Regions from separate parts of the Vibrio sp. V39_P1S14PM300 genome, predicted to be linked through region 4. Evidence: predicted binding sites of a transcription regulator. Region 4 holds the regulator's gene; each other region holds the start of a gene.
What was found. Region 4 encodes CRP, which controls carbon source genes, mostly activating them, when cyclic AMP is high. Its sites were predicted from a motif close to TGTGANNNNNNTCACA; they were not measured.

Region 1 (3,329 bases), on a different contig from region 4:
TGACCCAGCGTGCCGGCGTGGCAACCGCGACCACGAACAAGGTATTGGACGTCAAGGGGTTGTATCTGGACAGTGGCCTCTCGGCACCGCTGATGGCAGAGATGCGCCGTCATTTAAGCGCAGGGAATCAGGTGATGCTGTTTCTTAACCGGCGCGGCTTTTCGCCTGCGCTAATGTGTCATGAATGTGGCTGGATTGCGGAATGCCAACGCTGTGACGCCTATTACACCTTCCACCAGTACAGCAGTGAAATCCGTTGCCACCATTGTGGTTCACAACGACCAGTGATCCATCAGTGCCAGGGCTGCGGTTCCACACATCTGGTGACCGTCGGAGTTGGCACCGAGCAATTGGAGGCCAAACTGGCGGAACTGTTTCCGGAGTACCGGGCGATCCGGATTGACCGTGACAGTACCCGGCGAAAAGGCAGCCTGGAGAGTGCGCTGGAGGCGATCCGCAAAGGGGAGTATCAGATCTTGATCGGGACGCAGATGCTGGCCAAGGGACATCACTTTCCGGACGTGACCTTAGTCGGTTTGCTGGATGTGGACGGTTCGCTGTACAGCAGTGACTTCCGTGCTTCCGAACGTCTGGCGCAGCTGTTTATTCAGGTCGCCGGGCGGGCGGGGCGGGCGAGTAAACCCGGTGAGGTGGTGCTGCAGACTCACCATCCGGAGCACAGCCTGTTGCAGGCGCTGGTGCATAAAAGCTACGCGGATTTTGCTCAGACAGCGTTACAAGAGCGCAAAACCGCGCAACTGCCGCCTTATACTTTCCTGACGCTGCTGCGTGCTGAAGCCAACCAGGCTGAACTGGTTGAGGACTTTTTACGACAGGTACGTCATACCCTGGAGGCCCATCCTCTGTTTGATGACTTGTGTCTGGTGCTGGGGCCGACGCCAGCGCCGCTGGCCCGCCGTGCGGGTAAGTCACGTTGGCAACTGTTATTGCAAACTCAAACCCGCTCCCAGATGCAGAAATTGCTCGCCAGCGCCCGGCCAGCGATTGAGCTGCTCCCGGCCGCGAAGAAAGTGCGCTGGTCACTGGATATTGATCCACAAGATTTAAGCTGATGTCACTGCGGCGCTGGAAATCGTCAAAGCGACCGAAATGAGGTAAACGTTTGCTTTATAGCGTCACGGCGTGCGTTTCTTGTTATCGGTTTGTGATTGAGGTCACGAACGTGATGAAATAATTGTTAATCTGCCCGTAACTTTATGAGCAGAAATGAATAAACTAGGGTGTGTTCATGTGGAAACGTTACGCAGGTCAAAAATTATAACGCGTGACTTCCGTATGCGAAAAACCGATTGCAGCACACAGTCACCGAGCAGGTACAAACCTGCCGCTCAGTTACATTAACAACGTAGGTGTGGTCAGTCCGCACGCAAAGGAATTGAAGAGGGTTAATTTTTATGGCGACAATGAAGGATGTTGCCCAGCTCGCAGGAGTGTCGACAGCAACCGTTTCAAGGGCGCTGATGAATCCGGAAAAAGTGTCTTCATCCACAAGGAAGCGGGTTGAAGAAGCGGTACTGGAAGCTGGCTATTCACCTAACTCTTTGGCGCGAAATCTTCGTCGAAACGAATCCAAAACCATCGTCGCGATTGTGCCTGATATTTGCGATCCGTATTACACCGAAATTATCCGCGGTATCGAAGATGCTGCAATGGAGCACGGATACCTGGTCCTGCTCGGAGACAGCGGGCAACAGAAAAAACGTGAGTCCTCGTTTGTGAATCTGGTGTTCACCAAACAAGCGGACGGCATGCTGCTGCTGGGGACCGATCTGCCGTTTGACGTCAGTAAGCCCGAGCAGAAGAACCTGCCGCCGATGGTGATGGCGTGTGAGTTTGCGCCTGAGCTGGAACTGCCCACAGTGCACATCGATAACCTGACTTCGGCGTTTGAAGCCGTGAACTATCTGACTCAGATGGGACACAAGCGCATTGCGCAAATCTCCGGGCCGGAACATGCGTTTTTGTGCCAGTTCCGTCATCAGGGCTACCAACAAGCCCTGCGTCGTGCTGGCATTGCGATGAATCCGAGTTACACCATCAGTGGGGATTTCTCGTTTGAAGCTGGCGCCAAAGCGGTGCGCACTTTGCTGGCTTTGCCGGAGCCACCGACCGCGATTTTCTGTCACAACGACACCATGGCGATCGGTGCTATTCAGGAAGCCAAGAAACTGGGGACTCGAGTGCCTCAGGAGCTGTCGGTGGTGGGTTTTGATGACATCACCTTTGCCCAGTATTGCGATCCGCCGCTGACAACCATTTCTCAGCCAAGGTATGAGATCGGCCGACAGGCGATGCTGATGATGCTGGAGCTGTTACGTGGCCATGATGTGCACGCCGGCTCTCGCTTACTGGAGACTAGCCTTGTGATCCGCGACAGCGTCGCACCGCCCATGTTGCGCTGAATGATTCTCCGGTAAAATCCTGTGATATTCGCTGTGGTTTTACCGGATGTCATTCCACTCTGTTATCTGCCGACAATCTGAATTACCATGTGGGCAGATTTGTTAACCTTGATGTATAACAGTGGCAAATAGAGATTATGTAAAACGTGGCCGTGGCACCAACAACAAAAAAGCTCCGGCCCGCAAAAAACAACCTTCCCGTGGTAAACCATGGCGCAGCGGCTTACTGGCTATCGTGCTGGTAAGTGGTTTCGGCTATGGGCTGTACACTTTGAGCAACGATCCGGAGCCGCCGGAACCAACGGTTACGCAAACCGCCACAACGGTGAGCAAACCGAAGTCGTCGGAAAAAGTCCTGCCCCCACCACCGGAAGAGCGCTGGGACTATGTCGATTCTCTGCCGAAACGTGAAATTGAAGTTGAAGCCAAAGAGCTGCAGGTGTCCAAAATTCCTTATGTGATGCAATGCGGCGCGTACAAGCAGCAAGGTCAGGCGGAAGAGCGTAAGGTCAACATTGCTTTTCAGGGGCTCAACAGTAAAGTGGTCAAACGACCGAACAGTAGCTGGTACCGTGTGGTGCTCGGACCTTACACCACCAAACGCGAAGCGGTGCGCGATCAGCACAAGTTGCAGCGTGCGAAAATTGAGCCGTGCATGATATTCCGCGAAAGCGAATACTGAATCTCTTCCCTCTGTCCCCGGCCTTGTCCGGGGACAGACGTTTTCGGCACCAGGCCAACCTCGCCCCTTGATTTCCTCTATGCTTAACCTCATATAAAACGTAACTCCCAGTGAAATAAATATGAGGCCCTACACGTGACTACTATCGTTTCTGTACGTCGTAATAATAAAGTGGTTATCGCGGGTGACGGACAAGTCTCTCTTGGTAATACCGTAATGAAGGG
Region 2 (3,329 bases), on a different contig from region 4:
GTAAGAGCCGACCACACACAAGTTGGCCATGCGAACCATACGGTGGAAACCGTCTTGAATGATCGACAGTTTTTGCTGTTTGGCTACATCGCCCGGCCATTTCGCCCGAACTTCCTGCAAGAAGCGGTGGTTAATTTCGTAAATGATTTCCATGTGACGCGGCAACAGACGCTGGATCAGAGACTCGTCCCAGGTTTCCAGTGCTTCTGGCAGCAAAGTGTGGTTAGTGTAGGCAAACGTTTTAGAACAGATCGCCCACGCGTCTTCCCATGACAGTGATTTGTCATCCAGCAGAATGCGCATCAGCTCTGGGATCGCAATCGTCGGATGTGTATCGTTCAGTTGGATGGTTTCAAACTTCGGCAGCGAAGCCAGGGTATGGCCTGCTTCTTCATGACGACGCAGGATATCACGCACCGACGCAGCACTGTGGAAGTACTGCTGCATCAGACGCAGTGTCTTGCCTTTTTCATGGTTGTCATTCGGGTACAACACTTTGGTGATGTTACCCGCGTCAATCAAGGCGTGCTGCGCTTCAAAATAGTTACCATTGTTAAAGCTCTCCAGCGAAAAAGGAGCGATCGCCTGACATTCCCACAAACGCAGCGGGTACACCGTGTCACTTTCATAACCGACAATCGGCAGATCCCACGGCATGGCTTTTACAGACATCCCCGGTACCCAACGACGTTTCTCTTTGCCATTCTCCTGGTAAACATCCACGTGACCGTAGAACCCGATTTCCTGCGCCAAATCCGGACGCGCCACTTCCCACGGGTAACCCTCAACCCCGCACCAGGCATCCGGTGCTTCTTGTTGATGACCCTGTTTAAACGACTGCTTAAACAGGCCGTATTCATAGTGAAGGCCGTAACCGACGGTCGGAAATTCCTGAGCTGCCAGCGAGTCCATGAAACACGCCGCCAGACGACCCAGACCACCGTTACCGAGTGACGGATCACGTTCCTCCTCCAGCAGATCGGTCAGGCTCTGCCCCAGCTCTGCCATAGCATCGGTGATCTGTTGGTACAATCCGAGGCTGATCAAGTTATTGCCGGTCAGACGGCCGATCAGAAACTCAAGCGACAGGTAGTTCACGCTCTTAGCATGACGGATCTTGTCGTCTTGTTCGGTTTGCAGCATGTCGAAGGTGGTCATTTCCGCTAAGGCACGGCCCATAGCCAGATACCAGGCCCGGCTGCTCGCATGCTCAACGGTGGTTGCGTAGGTCGCAGAAAGGTGCTTTTTCACACTCGCTTGGAAAGAAGCTTTATCAAAGTGTTTCTGTTGCGCAGGTTTCATGACGAAATCTCACTTACTTTTAGTTTTAATCCATCTGAGACGTATCGTGCATCGACAGTGCAATCGAAACATCCTCCTAAACTTTGGCAGGAGGAGGATGAGGGCTCAGGGCGTAGAGGGCGGATACAACACAACTCAGTGATCCAACTCTCATAACTGCCGCCATCGGACAAACGCAGCAGTGAGTCAGATCACAACACCAACGCATTGAGCATACATTCAGAGTGTGACGCGCAGGTTGAAGGAAAAATACACAAATGAGCAGAATACTACACAGATCACATATTAAGGCGTCATTTCGCATCGCCAACCACCAAACCGGTGTAACCAATGGCGCAAAGGGACGATTCAAAGCCAAACAAACTTGATCAAACTCACATTTACAGGGCGTAGAAGCACCAATTTTGTGAAACGAGCAAAAATCTCGTCCTCGATCAATAACCGTCACCAGCGACTTCCAGTACCATCTTAATAATTCGGTCAGTAGATAGTTCTACTGACCTTGAGGACTGATTTAATTAGGGGCTGAAATTCAACCATGTGGATTCCTTCTAAACTGACCCGGCCGGGACGCCTGCATAACGCCATTGTTCGCCCGCGGGTTCTCGAGCTGCTACAGCAGGCACCCTGCTATAAACTGGTGCTATTCCGCTCCCCAGCGGGGTACGGTAAGACCACCATGGCAGCCCAGTGGCTGTCGGACAAACCGAATGTCGGCTGGTACAGCATCGACGAAAGCGACAACGACCCGTTCCGCTTTATGAATTACATGCTGCAGGCACTGAACAAAGCCACCCACTTTTCCTGCCCGAATGCGCAGAAACTGGCGGAGAAACGCCAGTTCTCTTCGCCGCACTCTCTGTTTGGCGAAGTGTTCAGTGAAATGTCGGACTTTCATCAGGAGTGCTATCTGGTACTGGATGATTATCATCTGATTGCCGACGACGATATCCATGAAGCCATGCGCTTTTTCCTCAAGCACATGCCGGATAATCTGACGCTGGTGGTCACCAGTCGAGCGGCGCCTCCCTTAGGCACCGCCAATTTGCGTGTCCGCGATCTGATGATCGAGATCGGTCATGAATTGCTGGCATTTGACACCGAAGAAACCACCCGCTTTTTCAATCAACGGGTCAGTGATGGGATTGACGATACCACCGCCGACAATCTGCGCTCTTATGTGGAGGGCTGGCCGTCTGCGTTGCAGTTGATCGCATTACAAGCGCAGCATCAAAAGCGAACCTTGATCCAGTCGATGGAATCCGTTTCCCAGTTCAATAATGCGCATCTGTGGGACTACTTGGTCGAAGAGGTGTTTGATCTGCTGGATCTGGAAACCCGTCAGTTTCTGATGCAGTGTTCGGTACTGGACAACTTTAACGATGCGCTGGTCTGTGCCCTGACCGGACGCGATGACGCCCTGAGTATGATTGAATCGCTCAACCGTTTCGGTCTCTTCATTCATCCGCTGGAAGGTGAACAGAACTGGTACCGCTTCCACAATCTGTTTGGCGAATTTCTCGCTCACGAACGCATGGCGCGCATGCCACAAAAAGAGCTGGAGCTGCATAAAGCCGCTGCCAGCGCCTGGTTGGCACAAAATGCGCCCCATCAAGCGTTGCGTCACGCTCAGAAAGCCGACAACTCACAGCTGGTGGCCGATATTGTCACCCAGTACGGTTGGCAGATGTTCAATGGTGGTGAACTGCGAACGCTGGAAGCGGCGATAGAGTCCCTGACCCCGGAGCAGCTCTACAGTGAACCGAAACTGTGTATGTTGCAGGCCTGGCTGGCACAAAGTCAGCACCGCTACAATGATGTCGGTGATCTGTTGCGCAAAGCCGATGAACAGATGCGCGCGTTTAACGTGGTACTCAGTACCAAAGAGCAAGGGGAGTTCAACGCGTTGCGGGCTCAGGTTGCCATCAACCAGAACGAACCGGAAAACGCACTTGAGCTGGCTGAACTGGCGCTCAGTCAGCTGGACAATACCATCTACCGCAGCCGCATTGTCGCCACCTCTGTGG
Region 3 (3,329 bases), on a different contig from region 4:
AACCGGGCACCGGCGCAGAGTCGGCCAAAGAAAGACGCGGTGGTGGTCGAAGGGGTCGATAACCTGCTGACGCATCTGGCGCGCTGCTGTCATCCGATTCCGGGTGATGACATCTGCGGTTACATCACGCAAGGACGGGGTATCTCCGTTCACCGCAGTGATTGTGAGCAGTTGGATGAGCTGCGTCATCATGCACCGGAACGCATCATTGATACCGTCTGGGGCAGTGGTTTTGTCGGCTCGTATATTCTGACGGTGCGTGTCGAAGCGATGGAACGCGGTGGGTTAGTGAAAGACATCACCACCTTGTTTGCCAACGAAAAAATCAAAGTGACCAGCATGAAGAGTCGCATTGATTATCGCAGTCAGTTATCGATCATGGATTTTGATCTGGAAGTGAACAACCTTGAGGTGCTCAACCGCATCGTCAAACGGGTCGAACAGATCCGGGACGTCATGTCGGTGAAACGTCTTGGCTAAGCGCCGCTGATAACGAGGCTACCCAGCCGGTGGCTACGCAAAGCAACAAAATGACCAGGGCGAGCGGTGCAGACGGCTCGCCTTTTGGTTACAGGAAGAGAAGAACATGAGTCATCCTATTGAACAACTTGAAGCGATCATGACCAAACTGCGCGATCCGGACGGCGGCTGTCCGTGGGATCTGAAACAGTCATTTGACACCATTGTGCCGCACACCATTGAAGAGACGTATGAAGTGGTGGACGCGATTCATCAGCGTGACTGGCCGAATCTGCAGGAAGAACTGGGCGATCTGCTGTTTCAGGTGATTTTTTACAGTCAACTGGCCAAAGAGCAGGGGCTGTTTGATTTTTCCGATGTGGTTGAGGGCGTGAATGAAAAGCTGACTCGTCGTCACCCGCACGTGTTCACCGCCATGGCGTTGGCGGACGAAGACGACATTCACGCCAACTGGGAAGCAGAAAAAGCCAGAGAAAAAGCCCGTGCGGGCAAAACGGAGCAAAGTATCCTAGACTCAATACCAAACTCTTTGCCCGCGCTGTCCCGGGCAACCAAAATTCAGAAGAAGTGCGCCCGCTATGGCTTTGACTGGGACTCGCTGGGGCCCGTGGTCGACAAAGTACATGAAGAGATTGAAGAAGTGATGGAAGAAGCGCTTCAGGTGACACCGGACCCGGCCAGTGTGGAACTGGAACTGGGGGATTTGCTGTTTGCCACGGTGAACCTGTCCCGCCATTTGGGGGTAAATCCGGAAGTGGCGCTGGGCAAAGCCAACACCAAGTTTGTACGTCGTTTCAAAGGCGTGGAAGCCAAAGTGCGCGAGCAGGAGAAAACCTTGCAGGAATGCTCATTGGCGCAACTCGATGCGCTGTGGGATCAGGTCAAACGCTCGGAGGAATAGGCGACCGGTTGTTTGCACCCAGTCAAGTCGGGCCGCCACAGGTTTGATTTGAAGCAAAAAATAAAAAATTCTAGTGTGATAGATTTCACGTTGTGGCGGTAAGGAGCTTCTGGTATATTTACGTCCCGTCCAGAAGAAATCCATTTCCCTCATTCAACCAATTTCAGGTTAAACATGACGACAAATTACATTTTTGTTACTGGCGGGGTTGTATCCTCTCTAGGTAAAGGTATTGCAGCGGCCTCTCTTGCAGCGATTCTAGAAGCTCGTGGTCTTAAAGTGACTATCATGAAGCTAGACCCTTACATCAACGTTGACCCGGGCACCATGAGCCCGACTCAGCACGGTGAAGTATTCGTGACAGAAGACGGCGCTGAAACAGACCTAGACCTTGGTCACTACGAGCGTTTCATCCGTACTAAGATGACCAAGCGCAACAACTTCACGGCCGGTCGTGTTTACGCTGACGTTCTGCGTAAAGAACGTCGCGGTGATTATCTGGGCGCCACCATTCAGGTGATTCCTCACATCACTAATTCCATCAAAGACCGTGTGGTTGCTGGTGCGGAAGGCCACGATGTCGCGATCGTTGAGATCGGCGGCACGGTGGGCGATATCGAATCCTTGCCATTTATGGAAGCGATCCGTCAGTTGGCGGTTGAGCTGGGCCGCGAGCGTGCTATGTTCATGCACCTGACGCTGGTTCCTTATCTGGCGGCTGCGGGTGAAGTCAAAACCAAGCCAACACAGCACTCAGTGAAAGAGCTGCTGTCGATCGGTATTCAGCCTGATATCCTGGTATGCCGCAGCGATCGCATGATCCCGGCGAACGAGCGTAAGAAGATTGCGCTGTTCTGTAACGTGCCAGAGAAAGCGGTTATCTCCATGAAAGACGTAGACTCGATCTACAAGATTCCGCAACTGATCAGAGCTCAGGGCCTGGATGATCTGGTATGTGCCCGTTTTGGCATTGATGCCCCAGAAGCGGATCTGGCCGAATGGGAACAGGTGATTTACGAAGAAGCGAATCCGACCGGTGAAGTGACCATCGGTATGGTAGGTAAGTACATCGAACTGCCAGACGCTTACAAGTCCGTTAACGAAGCACTGAAACACGCAGGCTTGAAAAATCGCCTGAGCGTTAATATTAAGTATGTAGATTCACAGGATGTTGAGACTCGCGGCGTAGAAGTGCTGGAAGGTCTTGACGCGATCCTGGTACCAGGTGGCTTCGGCGATCGCGGTATTGAAGGTAAGATTCGCTCAGCGCAGTATGCGCGTGAAAACAAAATTCCGTATCTGGGCATTTGTCTGGGGATGCAAGTGGCACTGATCGAGTACGCACGTAATGTCGCGGGCATGGAAGGTGCGCATTCAACAGAATTTAACAAAGGCACCAAATACCCTGTGGTAGGCTTGATCACAGAGTGGGTCGACAACGAAGGTAACGTCGAAGAGCGTACTGAGAAGTCGGATCTGGGTGGCACGATGCGTCTGGGCGCACAGCTATGTCACCTGGAGAAGGGCACGAAAGCCCGTGAACTGTACGGTAGCGACACCATTCATGAGCGTCACCGTCACCGTTACGAAGTGAACAATAACTTGCGTCCTCAGATTGAAAAAGCGGGCCTGAAAGTGTCTGGTCTGTCTGCGGATAAGAAACTGGTTGAAATGATTGAGAACCCGGCTCACCCATGGTTTGTAGCGGCTCAGTTCCACCCAGAGTTCACGTCGACGCCTCGTGACGGTCACCCTCTGTTTGCTGGTTTCGTTAAAGCTGCTGGTGAATACTCGCGCAGCGAAGAGAAGTAAAGGGATACGGGCAGTAGCGTCAGCTGTGCTGCTGCCCTTTAAATTTGACATTTATATTTGAAACGAGAGGAAACATTAATGTCTAAGATCGTTAAAGTTCTAGGTCGTGAAATCATCGACTCACGCGGTAACCCAA
Region 4 (3,329 bases):
GCCTACTATGAAAGTGTCCGCGATACGGCATAATAGGCCGGCATCATAAAAGAGAGAGGTATTTATGATAGTTCCATGGCAACAGATTGACGCGCACACACTCGACAACCTGATCCGCGAATTCGTACTGCGCGAAGGCACCGATTACGGTGAAGTGGAAACGTCCCTGCAACACAAAGTCGACCAGGTCAAAGCGCAGCTTGAGTCCGGAGAAGCAGTGATCGTCTTCTCTGAACTGCACGAAACGGTGGACATCCAGCTGCGCCGCCATCTTTAACTGCCACACCACAATTGTCACGTTTCCATGATATAGTGGTTTCATAATCAAAACAGACAGGGAATGTCATGTCAGCAAAACACCCGATCATTGCGGTGACCGGTTCCTCCGGTGCCGGAACGACCACCACTTCGGAAGCTTTCCGCAAGATGTTCAACATGATGAACATCCGCCCGGCCTGGGTGGAGGGCGACAGTTTCCACCGCTTTACCCGTCCGGAAATGGATGTGGAAATCCGTAAAGCGCGTGAACAAGGACGTCACATCAGCTATTTCGGCCCTCAGGCCAACGATTTCCCGGCACTGGAAGAGTTTTTCCATAAATACGGCGATGAGGGCGTCGGTAAAGTGCGCCGCTACTTGCACACATTTGATGAAGCCGTGCCCTACAACCAGATGCCCGGCACCTTTACCCCGTGGCAGGAACTGCCGGAAAACTCCGATGTGCTGTTTTATGAGGGGCTGCACGGCGGCGTGGTCGACGGCGACACCAACGTCGCGCAACATGTGGATCTGCTGATCGGCATGGTGCCAATCGTCAACCTCGAATGGATTCAGAAATTCGTGCGCGACACCCGCGACCGTGGTCACTCGCGCGAGGCGGTGATGGATTCCATCGTGCGCTCAATGGACGACTACCTCAATTACATTACGCCGCAATTTTCACGAACGCACATCAACTTCCAGCGCGTCCCCACCGTCGACACCTCCAACCCGCTCAATGCCAAAGGCATCCCGAGCCTGGATGAGAGTTTTGTGGTGATCCGCCTGCGCGGCATCAAGAATGTCGACTTTCCCTACCTGCTGGCCATGATTGACGGCTCGTTCATGTCGCGCCACAACACCATTGTGGTTCCGGGAGGAAAAATGAGTTTTGCTATGGAACTGATTGTCCGGCCTATCCTGCAACAGCTGATTGAAACCGGAAAAATTGGTTAGAAATGCACGGCGCGCAAGATTACTTTTCATACCGTGATCATGTGCACATTTTTGCGTAAATAATCACAACCCGGACACGATTAAAATCAAGAAATCGTTTTCGAAAAAGGATACTATTCTTAACCGAAACACAAGATAGCTTGCAGCATTGGTAAAGTGCTCTTATTCTAGTAAGTCAAATTCAGGCTTGGCTAAAATATGGATAGCGGCAAGCGTACCCTGCAGAGGAAGTGAGATATTATGGTTCTAGGTAAACCTCAAACCGACCCAACACTAGAGTGGTTTCTTTCACATTGTCATATTCATAAGTACCCTTCAAAAAGCACGCTGATCCACGCGGGCGAGAAAGCAGAGACTTTGTACTACATCGTCAAAGGGTCTGTTGCTGTACTTATTAAAGACGAAGAAGGTAAGGAGATGATCCTGTCTTACCTGAACCAAGGTGACTTTATCGGTGAACTTGGTTTGTTCGAAGAAGACCAGGAGCGCACAGCTTGGGTTCGCGCGAAATCTCCTTGTGAAGTCGCGGAAATTTCATTCAAGAAATTCCGTCAGCTGATTCAGGTCAATCCGGATATCCTGATGCGCCTGTCAGCCCAGATGGCTCGTCGTCTGCAAGTCACCAGCCAGAAAGTGGGCGACCTGGCGTTCCTAGACGTTACCGGTCGTATTGCTCAGACTCTGCTGAACCTAGCCAAACAACCAGATGCGATGACCCACCCAGACGGCATGCAAATCAAGATCACTCGCCAGGAGATCGGTCAGATTGTCGGCTGTTCACGTGAAACAGTTGGTCGTATCCTGAAAATGCTGGAAGAGCAGAATCTGATTTCTGCCCACGGTAAAACCATCGTGGTATACGGCACGCGTTAATTTCCCGCCAGAAAACAACGTTCAAATTGAAAAAGCCACCGTCAGGTGGCTTTTTGTTATCATGCCGAACGTGTTACGACTGACTGTCGGTGCTCTCGAAAATCTTATCCGCCGAAGCCGCCACAAAACCCGGATACAACTGACCATCCGCCATCGGGTAACGCTTAGCAAATTCATAAAAGCCACCCGGGATGATCTCACTGCCTTCACTAAACTGAACCACGACTTTATCTGCCATGGTCGAAGATTGTTCCAGCAGTACATCCGGTGAGCCTTTCACTTCGCCACCTGAGGTATTGATGGTAAAGCCTGCCTGTCGCAGGTGATCATTGACCTGCTGCACTTCATCGAACGCCTTGAGCTGATTCACACTGACGGTAAAGTGATTCGCACCGTAGCCATGCGCAGCCAGCCAGGAGGCATACTCGCTCTCTTTCGCCAGCGTTTGGTAATCCGCATAACTCAGTTGCCACAAGCGACCACCGTACAAAAACGCTTCCCCTTCCAGCGCCGCAGCATCGACCTGCGCAACCAGATTGGCGACGATGGCCTGTAGCGCCGGCGAGCACTCTTCCACTTTCAGCTCGCTGATGAACACTTTTGGCTGCAGCGGATCCGGGTGTTCATAGTGCTTGGCCACCAGCTTCTTGCTCTCAAACACATAGTCGCCACACGGGGTGTAACCCAGCGCCAGAAACGGTTTGGCCAGGGTGTCGATACCAAGTGGTGCGACATTAAAGGTGCGCAGAGCTATGTGATCATTGATCAACGGCTCGTCTTCCTGCAGCAGTTGATGAACTTTGTCCGCGGACGGACACAGGCGGTGAATGTAGTCATTCCACAGCGATTGAAATAAAACAGCTGGCGTCATAACGCCTCCTTGTCGGGGTTGTTAACGTGTTATCGAATTGTGCTCTCTCTTCACCGGCCCATTTAATCGCCCGGCAAGATAGAAAGGAGGCTACCTGACCGCATGTCCAGAATGCCGCGCAGATAGCCTTCAACCTGTGACGAAACTGAGTGTAATACTGTCGTTATAGTTCTAAACCCGGGCTCAGAGTGGCCGGCAGGATCGTTTCCCCACCTTCCATTGATGCCATTGGGTATGCGCAGTAATCGGCGGCGTAGTAAGCGCTTGGACGTAAGTTGCCTGAAGCGCCCGGACCACCAAACGGCGCGTCACCGCTAGCGCCCGTCAGTTGACGGTTGCGGTTCACGATACCGGCGCGGATGTGCTCCAC

Region 1: the regulator CRP is predicted to act here: its motif matches at 1,165-1,180, upstream of cytR (DNA-binding transcriptional regulator CytR).
Region 2: the regulator CRP is predicted to act here: its motif matches at 1,483-1,498, upstream of CAG65_RS17540 (glycogen/starch/alpha-glucan phosphorylase).
Region 3: the regulator CRP is predicted to act here: its motif matches at 1,456-1,471, upstream of CAG65_RS09820 (CTP synthase).

Annotation. Positions count from the first base shown of each region.
Region 1 is NZ_WXWP01000179.1:24,353-27,681, forward strand. It holds gene priA (primosomal protein N') at 1-1,073, shown strand, start outside; gene cytR (DNA-binding transcriptional regulator CytR) at 1,416-2,423, shown strand; gene CAG65_RS09065 (SPOR domain-containing protein) at 2,545-3,105, shown strand; gene hslV (ATP-dependent protease subunit HslV) at 3,241-3,329, shown strand, end outside.
Region 2 is NZ_WXWP01000337.1:4,085-7,413, reverse strand. It holds gene CAG65_RS17540 (glycogen/starch/alpha-glucan phosphorylase) at 1-1,302, opposite strand, end outside; gene malT (HTH-type transcriptional regulator MalT) at 1,841-3,329, shown strand, end outside.
Region 3 is NZ_WXWP01000192.1:29,393-32,721, reverse strand. It holds gene relA (GTP diphosphokinase) at 1-480, shown strand, start outside; gene mazG (nucleoside triphosphate pyrophosphohydrolase) at 587-1,381, shown strand; gene CAG65_RS09820 (CTP synthase) at 1,556-3,193, shown strand; gene eno (phosphopyruvate hydratase) at 3,272-3,329, shown strand, end outside.
Region 4 is NZ_WXWP01000003.1:45,707-49,035, forward strand. It holds gene CAG65_RS00405 (hydrolase) at 1-33, shown strand, start outside; gene CAG65_RS00410 (YheU family protein) at 65-277, shown strand; gene CAG65_RS00415 (phosphoribulokinase) at 346-1,215, shown strand; gene crp (cAMP-activated global transcriptional regulator CRP) at 1,456-2,088, shown strand; gene CAG65_RS00425 (DUF1338 domain-containing protein) at 2,162-2,959, opposite strand; gene astD (succinylglutamate-semialdehyde dehydrogenase) at 3,123-3,329, opposite strand, start outside.